Linked DNA regions of Myxococcus xanthus. The protein of the gene in region 1 interacts with the protein of each later gene in a pairwise test. Links are inferred from orthologs where the notes say so. Each region holds a gene or a part of one and is shown in the gene's direction. Other genes may lie near its edges.

Region 1 (6,383 bases):
TGGACAAGGGCAGCGCGGACGGCGTGGAGCTGGGCAACACCTTCAACATCCTCCGCAAGGGCGACCCGTCCCGCCACGTGCTGGGCCACGACGTGCGCAAGCCGTCCAAGGAGGAGCAGTCCTTCCCCTGGCGGAGCATCGGCGCGTGCATGGTGACCGAGGTCAAGGAGCGCACCTCCAACTGCCTCATGACCCGCTCCCTGGAGGAACTGGTCCCCGGCGACCGCGCCCACATGTCCGCGGGCTCGTCGCCCTCGGCCAGCCGCTGAGCGGCGCGGCAGGAAAAGTGCAACGGGCCCCTCGGATGGAGGGGCTGAGTGCTTGACCGGTGGCGGTCCGGTGTCTATGTGTCGCGCCCCTCCCAGCGGCCCCACCTTCTATATAGGTGGGTATCGAGCGGGGGACGGGTATGGCGGACGCTGAGACGGACAGCCTCACGGCGGAGCAGCAGGCATGCCTCGCACTCTGGGCCGTTCCCGGCCTGGGGCCGAGGACGCTGGTCGCCCTGCGTGCGTTCGCGGACGGAAGCCTCGCGCCGCTCGCCGCGACTCCGGTGCGAGACTGGGTGTCCCAGGCGCCGGTTTCCTCACAGGTTCGTCGCAAGCTCGCCTCCGTGGAGCGCCTGGCGCCGGTGGCGTGGCGGGTGTGGGACGCCTGCCGGACGTCGGGCATGAAGGTGGCGTTCCAGGGGCAGGCGGCCTATCCAGAGCGGCTGGCGGAGGTGGTGGATGCGCCGCCGGTGCTCTTCTACCGGGGCGTGCCGGGGCTGCCGCGGCGCCGGCTGGCCATGGTAGGCAGCCGTCATCCGGATCAGGGCTTCCTGCCGTTCGCGCGGCGCTTCGCCCGGCAGGTGGCGGAGTCGGGCGTGGGGGTGGTGTCAGGGGCGGCGGCGGGGGTGGACCGGGCCTGTCACTGGGGCGCGCTGGAGGCGGGGGGAGAGACGTGGGCCTTCCTGGGGTCCGCCCTGGATGCACTCGACACGGCGCAAGCCCGCCTGCTTCCTCATTTCCTGGACCGAGGGGGCGTGTTCTTCAGCGAGCTGCCTCCCGGCGTCCGGGCAAGCACCACGACGTTTCCCCGGCGCAACCGGCTCATCTCCGGGGCATCCGACGCAGTCTTGGTGCTGAGGGCGGGGAAGGATTCGGGGAGCCTGTACACGGCGGAGGCGGGGCGGGCGCAGGGGCGGCCGGTGTTCGCGATGCCCGGTGACGTACGCCAGGAGGAGGCGGCCGGCTGCAACGCATTGCTGCGGGACGGGGAGGCGGCGGTGTGCCTGGGCCCGGATGATGTGTGGAGGGTGCTGAAAGTCGACCCTCTGGCGGCGGTTCCTCCTGGGACGATGGGCTCCTGGGAGGACCTCTCCGTGGAAGCGAAGGGGGCCTTCGCGATGTTGGACCGGGTTCCCCGGAGCTTCGACGAGGTGCTGGTCGGCAGCACCTTCTCACCGGCGGCGCTCGCCAGCGCGCTGGTGGAGCTGGAATTGACGGGGCTGGTCATCCAGCACCCCGGAAGGCTGTACGAAAGAATCTAGGTAGGAGAGTCATGGCCACGCGGACGAAGAAGAAGGTGGAAGAGACTGAGGCGGCCGAGGTGAAGGCGCCCGCCAAGAAGGCCGCCGCCAAGAAGAAGCCTGCGGCCAAGAAGAAGACCGCCGCCAAGAAGAAGACGGCGGCCCGCCGCCGCACCAAGAAGGGCGACGAGGACGAACTCCCCACCGTGGAAGCAGACGCGGAGGAGGAGGTCACGCCCCGTGGCAAGGGCCCGCACTACCTGGTCGTCGTGGAGTCTCCCGCCAAGGCGAAGACCATCAAGAAGTACCTGGGCTCCGGCTACACGGTGAAGGCCTCCGTGGGCCACGTGAAGGACCTGCCCAAGAGCAAGATGGGCGTCGACGTGGAGCACGACTTCCGGCCCGAGTACACGGTCATCAAGGGCAAGGAGAAGGTCCTCAACGAGCTCAAGAAGATGGCGAAGTCGGCCGACCGCGTCTTCCTGGCCACGGACCCCGACCGCGAGGGCGAGGCGATTGCCTGGCACATCAAGGAGGAGCTGGCGCATCCCGACGCGCTCCGGGTGACCTTCAACGAAATCACCAAGAAGGCCATCCAGGAAGCCATCGCCCAGCCGCGCCAGCTCAACCAGGACAACTACGACTCGCAGCAGACGCGCCGCATCCTCGACCGGCTGGTGGGGTATCAAATCTCCCCGCTGCTCTGGAAGAAGGTGCGCCGAGGCCTGTCCGCCGGCCGCGTGCAGTCCGTGGCGGTGCGCCTCATCGTGGAGCGCGAGGACGAAATCAAGGCCTTCGTCCCCGAGGAGTATTGGACGCTGGACGCGCTGCTGGAGGGACCCGCGGGCCCGCCGCCGTTCAAGGCCAAGCTGTCCAAGCTGGACGGCAAGAAGGTGGAGCTGAAGGAGCGCGTCTTCACGGAGAGCCTGGTCGCCGAGCTCCAGACGGCCAGCTTCGTGGTGGCGAAGGTGGACCGCCGCGAGCGCCGCCGCAACGCGCCCGCGCCGTTCATCACCTCCAAGCTCCAGCAGGAGGCGGCGAACCGGCTGTCCTTCACCGCGAAGAAGACGATGACGCTGGCGCAGCGCCTCTACGAAGGTGTGCCGCTGGGTGACGAGGGCCAGACGGCGCTCATCACATACATGCGTACGGACTCCACCCGTCTGTCCGACGACGCGGTGACGCAGGTGCGCGAGTTCATCGGCGGCAAGTACGGCAAGGACTTCCTGCCCGACGAGCCCATGGTGTACCGCAGCAAGAAGAGCGCCCAGGACGCGCACGAGGCCATCCGGCCCACGTCGCTGGAGTACCCGCCGGAGCGGGTGAAGTCCTTCTTCGAGGCCATGGGCGAGGAGGACATGTACCGCCTCTACGAGCTCATCTGGAACCGCTTCGTCGCGTGTCAGATGAAGCCCGCCGTCTATGACCAGACCAGCGCGGACATCGCCGCGGGCCGGGCCACCTTCCGCGCCTCCGGCAGCACGCTGAAGTTCGCCGGCTACCTGGCGGTGTACGGCGCTGGCCTGACGCCGGAGGAAGAGGCGGAGAAGGAGAAGGCCAAGGCCGCAGGTGACGAGAACGCCGAGGGCGCCGACGCCGTGGGCGACCTGCCGGTGCTCAACGACGGTGACGCGCTGAACCTCCAGAAGCTGCTCCACGAGCAGCACTTCACCCAGCCGCCCCCGCGCTTCAGCGAGGCCACGCTGGTGAAGGAGCTGGAAGAGCGCGGCATCGGCCGTCCGTCCACCTACGCGGCCATTCTCTCCACCATCCAGGACAAGAAGTACGTGGAGAAGCTGGAGGGGCGCTTCCGGCCCACGGACCTGGGGAACATGACCAACGAGATGCTGGTCAAGCACTTCCCCCACGAACTGGACGTCACCTTCACGGCGACCATGGAGGAGAAGCTCGACCAGATCTCCGAGGGCGGCGCCAACTGGAAGTCCGTGCTGCACGACTTCTACGGGCCCTTCAAGGAGACGCTCGAGAAGGCCGAAGCGGAGATGCGCGACGTCAAGCGGGAGGAGATCAAGACGGACATCCCCTGCGAGAAGTGCGGCAACCTCTTCGTCATCAAGTTCGGGAAGATGGGGCACTTCCTCGCGTGCTCGAACTACCCGGACTGCAAGAACACGAAGGACTTCAAGCGCGACGCCGAGGGCAAGATCGTCATGGTGGAGGAGGAGACCACCGACGAGATTTGCGAGAAGTGCGGCAAGCCCATGGTCATCAAGCGGGGTCGCTTCGGGCGCTTCCTGGCCTGTTCGGGCTACCCGGACTGCAAGACGTCCAAGCCCATCTCCATCGGCGTGTCGTGTCCGGAGTGCAAGGAGGGCTACCTGACGGAGCGCCGCAGTGGCCGCGGGAAGATCTTCTTCGGCTGCAACCGCTACCCGGACTGCAAGTTCGCCGCCTGGGACCGGCCGCTGGCCGAGCCGTGCCCCACCTGCGCGTCGCCCTATCTGCTCCAGAAGTTCTCCAAGCGGGACGGCCCGTACGTGGCGTGCCCCAACAAGGAGTGCGACTACCGGCGCGAAATCACCGAGCAGCCCGGGGGCCCGGGTGGGTCACCCGAAGCCTCCTCGGCTGCTTGAAAGCCCAGTAGTTACATGGGCATGGCCCGTCCTCGGCTTGACAGCCTTGGCGGGCCCGCCCTAGAAGTCCAGGCTGCTCCCTCCCCGGGAACGTCGAACGGGTGCCCGCCTCTGGATGGGCGCGCCCCGGGGGGCGGGCGTCGAAAGGACTCTGGGCGCAATGATTCCCTCGGTAAGCGAGCTGCTGCTGGACGTGACCCTCGCGGCCACGGAAGGGGGCAAGCTGGGCGTCACGGACTCCGTCATCAAGTTCTTCAAGGATGGCGGACCGTTCATGTTCGTGAACCTGTTCTGGCTGGCGTGCTCGCTGGCGGTCGCGCTGGAGCGCATCGTCACCCTGGTGTTCCGCTACAACCTCAACGCGCCGCCTTTCATGGAGCAGATCGCCAAGCTGGTGCGCAGCGGCAACCTGGACCGCGCCGTGAAGGTGTGCGCCATGGCGCCCAACGCGCCGCTGGCCAAGGTGGTCCGCGCGGGCCTGGTGAACGCCAACCGCGGTGAGATTGAGGTCTCCAAGGCGGTGGAAGAGGCCATCGTCGAGCACAGCCCGAACGTGTCCAAGCGCATCCCCTGGCTGTGGTCGCTGGCGAACATCGCCACGCTGGTGGGGTTGGTGGGCACCATCTTCGGCCTCATCGGCACCTTCCAGGCGCTGGGCAACGTGCCGGCGGAGCAGAAGCAGGTGCTGCTGTCGGACGGCATCTCCAAGGCGATGAACAACACCGCCTTCGCGCTCTCCATCGCCGTCATCTGCATCATCTTCCACCTGTTCCTCACGTCGTACGCGAAGAGCATGGTGGAGGGGCTGGAGCTCAACGCGCTCAAGCTGGAGAACCTCCTGTCGCGCCGCGGTTCCGTGGACCCGGCCACCACGGAGCTCGAGGCGCGCGCGTCGTAGAGCGCAAGGGCACGCGGCCATGGCGTTCCACTACTCCCGGCGCAAGCTGAAGGTTCGTGAGGAAGAAGAGGCGGGCGAGCTGAACATCGTCCCGTACCTCGACATCCTCATGAACCTCATCATCTTCATGCTGCTGTCCATCACCGGCCTGGCGACGTTCGGCATCATCAACGTCAACGCCCCCGCCTACGGTGCGCCGACGACGGGCATGGCCCAGGAGAACCCGGACGATGCGCCGAAGCTGACGCTGTCCGTGCTCATCTCCAAGAAGGGGCACTTCGTCAGCAGCGAGAACGCCATCCTCGGGGAGGCGGGTACGCCCACCATCCCCGTGAAGGCGGACGGCGCGCACGACTTCTCCGCGCTCAACGCGAAGATGGTGGAGATCAAGTCCGCCTTCCCCAAGGAGACGAAGGTCATCGTGGGCGCGGACCCGGACGTCCCCTACGAGACGCTGACGCAGACGCTGGACGCCATCCGTGAGACGCAGGGCCGCGAGCGCCGGCTGCTGTTCCCGGACGTCACCCTGGGAGCCATCTGAGCCATGGCCGACCCGACGACATCCGCCCTGGAGACGCCCGACGCGGAAGCCGTGGCGCGGCTGAGCTACCGCCGGGCCCTGGCGCGCAAGAAGCGCAAGGAGCGCGAGGCGGCGGGGGAGATCAAGGAGCTGAACATCACCGCGATGATGGACATGATGACCATCCTCCTGGTGTTCCTGCTCAAGTCCTTCGCCTCGTCGTCCGCGGCGGTGACGGCGTCCGAGGACGTGCGCCCGCCCGTGTCCTCCACGCGCGCCACGCCCAAGGACACCGTGGCCGTCACCATCACGCCCAGGAATGTGCTGGTGGGTGAGCGGGAGGTCCTGCGGCTGCAGAACGGTCAGTTCCCGGCCGACAAGGTCCAGGGGCGGCTGGTGCTGCCGCTGGATGCGCAGCTGAAGAAGGAAGTGGAGAAGCTGAAGTACATCGCCGCGCGCAACCCGTCGGCGCCCTTCAGTGGGGAGCTGTCCGTCATCGCGGACAAGAAGATTCCCTACGACATGCTCCTCACCGTGCTCTACACGGCGGGGCAGAACGAGCTGGAGAACTACCGCTTCGTGGTGCTCCAGAAAGAGGGCGAGTAGCACGCTCCCGGGGCGGCACCGGGAGCGCGCGCTCGCATCGCCTCAGAGAGACGGGCTGGCCATGGGGCCGCCGCGCGTCTCGAGTTCGTGGATGCTGGCGTCCTCCTCGCAGCGGATGGCGAAGGGCAGGGCCTCCAGGCGTTCGATGGGAATCTCGAAGCCGCAGTCCACGCACTCGCCGAACACGCCCATCTCCATGCGGCGCAGCGCCGCGTCGATGAGCATGATTTCGCGCCGCTGCGATTCCATCAGACT
Region 2 (6,006 bases), 220 kb from region 1 along the record:
CCCGGGAGTCGACCGACGCCGTGCTGCTGGCGCCCAGTGCCCAGCGCCGGCCCGTGGCGGACGAGGCGTCCATCGCGCTGGCGGTCGAGGCGATCGCTTCCGCTCGCCGGCCCTTGCTCATGATTGGCGCGGGCGCCAACCGCAAGCTCACCTCGGAGATGCTCCGCGTCTTCGTGGACAAGACGGGCATTCCCTTCTTCAGCACGCAGATGGGCAAGGGCGTCGTGGACGAGGCGCATCCCCTGTGGCTGGGCACGGCGGCGCTGTCGGAAGGGGACTTCGTCCACCGCGCCATCGAGGCCTCGGACTGCATCATCAACGTGGGCCACGACGTCATCGAGAAGCCGCCGTTCTTCATGCGCGACAGCCGCCGCACGGTGGTGCACCTCAACTTCTCGTCGGCGGCGGTGGACCCCGTGTACTTCCCGCAGTTGGAGGTGACGGGCGACATCGCGAACGCGGTGTGGCGCATCGGTGAAGGACTGGGGCCTCGCGCGCACTGGGACTTCGCACCCTTCGAGAAGTTCCGCGCGGGACTCGCGGCGCAGCTCGCGCACGGTGGGGATGACGACCGCTTCCCCATCTACCCCGCGCGGCTCGTCGCCGAGCTGCGGCGCGCGCTACCGGACGACGGCATCGTGTGCCTGGACAACGGCATGTACAAGCTGTGGTTCGCTCGCTACTACCGCACGCGCCGGCCCAACACGCTGCTGCTCGACAACGCGCTGGCGACGATGGGCGCGGGGCTGCCTTCGGCCATCGCGGCGAAGCTGGTGCATCCCCGCCGCAAGGTGGTGGCCGTCTGCGGAGACGGCGGGTTCATGATGAACTCGCAGGAACTGGAGACGGCCGTTCGGCTGGGGATGGACCTGACAGTGGTCGTCGTACGCGACGACGGCTACGGGATGATTCGCTGGAAGCAGGGGGAGATGGGCCTGCCGGACTTCGGCATGGCGCTGGGGAACCCGGACTTCGTTCGCTACGCGGAGGCGTATGGGGCCCATGGCCACCGGCCGACCAGCGCGACGGAGTTCGGCGCCACGCTGGCTCGCTGCCTGTCGTCGAGCGGCGTCCACGTCATCGACGTGCCCATCGATTACTCGGACAACGCACGGGCGCTCGGCGCGGGCGCGGAGGAGCTCGCCGCGCTCTGAGGGGAACGGCGGTTCGCGAACACTGGAGGAACACCATGCTGGCTGAACGTTATCCGTACTACCTGGCCAACCGTCCCCGGCAGCCCAACGCGGAGCTGGCCGTCACCCACAAGTACTCGGGCGAGGTCGTGACGCACGTCGCGGTCGCGGATGTCGCGGCCGTCGAGGAGGCCATCGCCGCCGCCGTGCGCGCGGCCGAGCCCATGCGGAAGATGGCCCCGTACGCGCGGCAGGCCGTGCTCGAACACTGCGTGCGCCGCTTCCGCGAGCGCGCGGAGGAACTGGCACTGGCGCTCTGCATCGAAGCGGGCAAGCCGCTGCGCGACGCGCGGGGTGAGGTGGAGCGGCTCATCGACACCTTCAAGGCCGCCGCCGAGGAGGCCGTGCGCGGCGGGGGCGAGGTGCTGAACCTGGAGGTGTCGAAGCGCGCCGCGGGCTACCGGGGCTTCACCCAGCGCGTGCCGGTGGGGCCGTGCTCGTTCATCACCCCGTTCAACTTCCCGCTCAACCTGGTGGCGCACAAGGTGGCGCCTGCCATCGCCGCGGGCTGCCCGTTCATCCTCAAGCCTTCGGACCGCACGCCGGTGAGCGCGCTCATCATGGCGGAGGTCCTGGCGGAGACGGAGCTGCCCGAGGGGGCATTCTCCGTGCTGCCCGTGCGGCTGGAGGACATCGGGCCGCTCATCGAGGACGACCGGCTGAAGCTGCTCTCGTTCACGGGCTCGGAGAAGGTGGGCTGGGAGCTGAAGGCGCGGGCGGGCCGGAAGAAGGTGGTGCTGGAGCTGGGCGGCAACGCGGCCTGCGTGGTGGACGAAGCGCCGGGCGCGCCGCTGGACTTCATCGCGGACCGGGTGGCGCAGGGGGCCTTCTTCCAGGCCGGGCAGAGCTGCATCTCGGTGCAGCGCGTGCTGGTCCATGCGTCGCTCTACGATGCGCTTCGCGAGAAGCTCGTTGAACGAGCGAAGGCTCTGCGGCCGGGTAATCCGTCGGACGAGGCCACGACGCTGGGGCCCATGATTGACGAGCCCGCGGCGCGGCGCCTGGAGGACTGGATTCAGCAGGCCGTACAGCGTGGAGCGCGGGTACTCACGGGTGGCGGACGGCGGGGTTCGGTGCTCGATGCCACGGTGCTGGAGGCGGTGCCCGACGATGCCGCACTGAGTACCGAGGAGGCCTTCGGCCCGGTCGTCCTGCTCCAGCCCTTTGGCAGCTTCGACGAGGCCCTGGCCCAGGTGAACAGCGGGCGCTTCGGACTCCAGGCGGGCATCTTCACGCAGGACCTGTCGCGGGCGATGAAGGCCTGGGACGAGCTGGAGGTGGGCGGAGTCGTCGTGGGCGACGTGCCGAGCTTCCGCGTCGACACCATGCCCTACGGGGGCGTGAAGGGCTCGGGCATCGGCCGCGAGGGCGTGAAGTACGCCATCGAGGACATGACAGAGCTTCGGTTGCTGGTGCTGCGTCAGGCGTGAGCGCCCGGAGACGCTCCCTTCGAAAGGGTACGAAGCAGTCGCGTGCGAAGGGGCATGCACCCACTTCAGTGAGGTGAGTCGACGGGCCAAGGACCCCACGGAGGCCGCGGGGCCAGGGGCGCCACGTCGAGTTTCAGTCTCGGTGACGACCTTACGTGCAGCCTTCTTCGGAGCGCTGCTTCGTGAAGTAGAAACCACCCACGTGGGGAACGTCTTCCCTGCGCGCGCTCAGCTTGAGACACTGCGCCAGCCACCGCACCCATGGACGAGAAGCGCTACCCCATCCCGGCCGGGCTCCACCGGGTGGAGCAGGACATCCAGAAGAGCCGCTTCATCACCACGGCCGCCCATACGCCTACCGTGGAAGAGGCGAAGGCCTTCATCGCCCGCGTCCGCGAGGAGTTCGACGACGCCACCCACAACTGCTGGGCCTTCGTCGTCGGGCCTCCGGGCTCCACCGCCCAGGTGGGCATGAGCGACGACGGCGAGCCCCATGGGACGGCCGGCCGCCCCATGCTCACCGCCCTGCTCCACGGGGGCGTGGGCGACGTGGCCATGGTCGTCACCCGGTACTTCGGTGGGACGCTGCTCGGGAAGGGCGGGCTGGTGCGCGCCTATACGGCTGGCGTCCAGCAGGCGCTCGAAAGCCTCCCCACCACGGAGCGTGTGCGCAAGACCCGACTGGCCGTCGAGGTGGAGTACACCCACGTCGATGGGTTGCGCCGCCTGCTGCCGTCCTACGAGGTGCAGGTGCTGGCGGAGGAGTATTCGGCCACCGTGGGGTACCGGCTGGAGCTGCCCGTCACCCAGGTGGAGCCCCTGCGGACCGCGTTGAACGACCTGACATTGGGACAGGTGCTCGTCGAGCCGCTCGATTCGGACGATTGACCCTGGGCCACGGAGGGGAGAGCCTGCGGCCCGATGAGCGCTGGCCCCGACCTCTTCTCCGCCTCCGTCGACGTGAATCGCTTCGCGCCCCTGGCGGAGCGGATGCGGCCTCGCACGCCTGACGAGTTCATCGGCCAGTCCCACCTGCTGGGCCCGGGCCGTCCGCTGCGCCAGCTCATCGAGCGCAAGGCCATCGTGTCCTCCCTCTTCTGGGGGCCCCCGGGCGTGGGAAAGACGACGCTCGCGCGGATGATGGCCACCGGCGTGGACGCGGAGTTCGTCATCCTCTCCGCCGTGTCGGACGGCATCCCCCGCATCCGCGAGGTGGTGGCCGAAGCCGAGCGCCTGCGCAACCAGTACAGCCGCCGCACCGTCCTCTTCGTCGACGAGATTCACCGCTGGGCGAAGAACGTGCAGGAGCAGGCGCTGCCCCACGTGGAGAGCGGCCTCTTCGTCCTCCTGGGCGCCACCACGGAGAACGTCAGCTTCGAGGTCCGCCCCGCGCTCGTCAGCCGGTGCCGTGTGTTCCAGCTCAAGGAACTCACCGTCGCGGACATCCAGTCGGCGCTGACGCGGGCGCTCGGTGACTCGAAGCGGGGCTTGGGCGCGCGCAACCTGACGGTGGGGGAGGAGGCGCTGACGCTGCTGGCGAAGGGCGGCGTGGGTGACGTGCGCAAGGCGCTGGGCGCGCTGGAGCTGGCGGCCAGCCTCACCGCGGACGGCGCGGAGATTACGCCCGAGACGGCGCGCGAGGCAGTGGGCACCAGTCTGTCCCGTCACGACAAGGACGGCGACCAGCACTACGACTTGCTGAGCGCGCTGCAGAAGTCGTGCAGGGGCTCCAACGTCCAGGGCGCCGTCTTCTGGGCGGCGAAGCTGCTCCAGACGGGCGACGTGGCGTCACTGTGGCGACGGCTCAAGGTGATTGCCGTGGAGGACGTGGGCATGGCGATGCCGGAGGCCATCAGCATCGTGCGTGACTGCGAGGAGTCCTTCCACGCCATGGGCATGCCGGAGGGGCGCATCTGCGTGGCGCACGCCGTCGTCCTGCTGGCCACGGCGAAGAAGAGCAACCGTGCCTATGCGGCGCTGGACGCGGCGATGGCGGCGCTCCAGGAGCATCCCAACGCGGAGCCTCCGCTTCACATCCGCAACGCGCCCACCGAGCTGATGAAGGAGCTGGGGCACGGCAAGGGCTACCAGACGCCCTGGAACTTCAAGGACCACTACGTGCCCGGGCAGACGTACCTGCCCGCCCCGCTGGAGCGTTCCGTCTTCTACCGCCCGAGCAAGGAAGGCTACGAGGCGGAGATTCATGAGCGCATGAGCCACTGGTGGCGCGAGGACAAGGCGTCCCGAGGCGAGTAGGGCAGGCAGCCCCCGCGGGCCGGACTCTGCCGTCCGGTGCGCAATGCTCCTGGGCAGTAGTGCCGGTTGTTCATCCGGAGACGCCCTCCCAACTTGTTGCTCAATGAGCACACGGCGGTTCGCCGTCTCAGAGGGGGAATCATGATGAACACTCGCAGGTCCACGTTGGTGCAAGGTGTGTTGTCCGCGGCGGTCGCGGTCCTCGCTGTCCCGGTCGCCAGGGCGGCAATGCCACCCGCGCCTCCGGCTGACTGCTCGGTGGCGGGCGGCTACACACAACGCAACCTCGTGGCCAACAGTCCGGCGCTTGGCGCCGAGCATGTCGATCCGCACCTCGTCAACGCCTGGGGGCTTGCCTTCAACCCGATGGGCGTCTCGTGGGTGGCGAACGAAGGCACGGGCACCTCAACGCTGTATGACGGCAACGGGGTTCAGCAGCCCCTCATCGTGGGCATCCCCGCGCCGCCAGGAGTGACCGAGTCGGGAGAGCCCACCGGCGTGGTGTTCAATGGCTCGGAAGCATTCGTCGTGACAGGGACAGGTGTCTCGGGGCCCGCTCGCTTCATCTTCGCCACGGAGGAGGGCGTCCTGGCCGCCTGGGCACCCGCGGTGGACGAGGCCTCGGCCAAGATCGTGGCGGACAACTCCGCTATGGGCTCTGTGTACAAGGGGCTGGCGATGGCCGGCACCGGAGCGGACGCCATGCTGTACGCGGCGGACTTCCGGAACAATCGAATCGACGTCTTCAACTCCAGCTTCACGCCCATGCCGATGCCGGGCGCCTTCGCGGACCCGTCACTGCCCGCCGGGTACGCGCCCTTCAACATCCAGGACATCGGGGGCACCCTCTATGTCTCGTATGCGCAGCAGGACGAGGAGCGTTCGGATGATGTCCCCGGCGTGGGCGCGGGCTACATCAACGCCTTCGACATGAACGGGCAGCTGCTGCGGCGGTTCGCTTCTCAGGGCGCGCTCAATGCGCCGTGGGGCATGGCCCTGGCGCCGGCGGGCTTCGGGCAGTTCAGCAACCACCTGCTGGTGGGCAACTTCGGGGATGGCGCCATCAACGCGTATGACCCTGCCTCCGGCGCCTGGGCAGGCGCGCTCACTCGGCCGGACGGACAGCC

What was found.
Region 2: the proteins of topA (region 1) and BHS09_RS13915 interact in binary tests that used the Escherichia coli proteins (3 or more experiments, as listed by UniProt). The link is inferred for Myxococcus xanthus from one-to-one orthologs.

What each region holds. Positions count from the first base shown.
Region 1 is NZ_CP017174.1:3,497,548-3,503,930, forward strand. The notes cover bases 1,182-4,323. They hold topA (type I DNA topoisomerase), read left to right. Parts: upstream 1,182-1,542; coding sequence 1,543-4,104; downstream 4,105-4,323. Other genes in these bases: BHS09_RS14760 (DNA-processing protein DprA), read left to right, coding at 1,182-1,531; BHS09_RS14770 (MotA/TolQ/ExbB proton channel family protein), read left to right, coding at 4,265-4,323. Also shown: BHS09_RS14755 (LysM peptidoglycan-binding domain-containing protein), read left to right, coding at 1-269; more of BHS09_RS14760, read left to right, coding at 410-1,181; more of BHS09_RS14770, read left to right, coding at 4,324-5,002; BHS09_RS14775 (ExbD/TolR family protein), read left to right, coding at 5,022-5,543; BHS09_RS14780 (ExbD/TolR family protein), read left to right, coding at 5,547-6,128; BHS09_RS14785 (TraR/DksA family transcriptional regulator), read right to left, coding at 6,171-6,383. UniProt on the Escherichia coli protein: Releases the supercoiling and torsional tension of DNA, which is introduced during the DNA replication and transcription, by transiently cleaving and rejoining one strand of the DNA duplex.
Region 2 is NZ_CP017174.1:3,273,230-3,279,235, forward strand. Bases 1,933-4,697 are described here. They hold BHS09_RS13915 (YigZ family protein), read left to right. Parts: upstream 1,933-2,884; coding sequence 2,885-3,511; downstream 3,512-4,697. Other genes in these bases: BHS09_RS13910 (aldehyde dehydrogenase family protein), read left to right, coding at 1,933-2,623; BHS09_RS13920 (replication-associated recombination protein A), read left to right, coding at 3,545-4,697. In the rest of the region: BHS09_RS13905 (acetolactate synthase large subunit), read left to right, coding at 1-1,154; more of BHS09_RS13910, read left to right, coding at 1,190-1,932; more of BHS09_RS13920, read left to right, coding at 4,698-4,879; BHS09_RS13925 (TIGR03118 family protein), read left to right, coding at 5,021-6,006.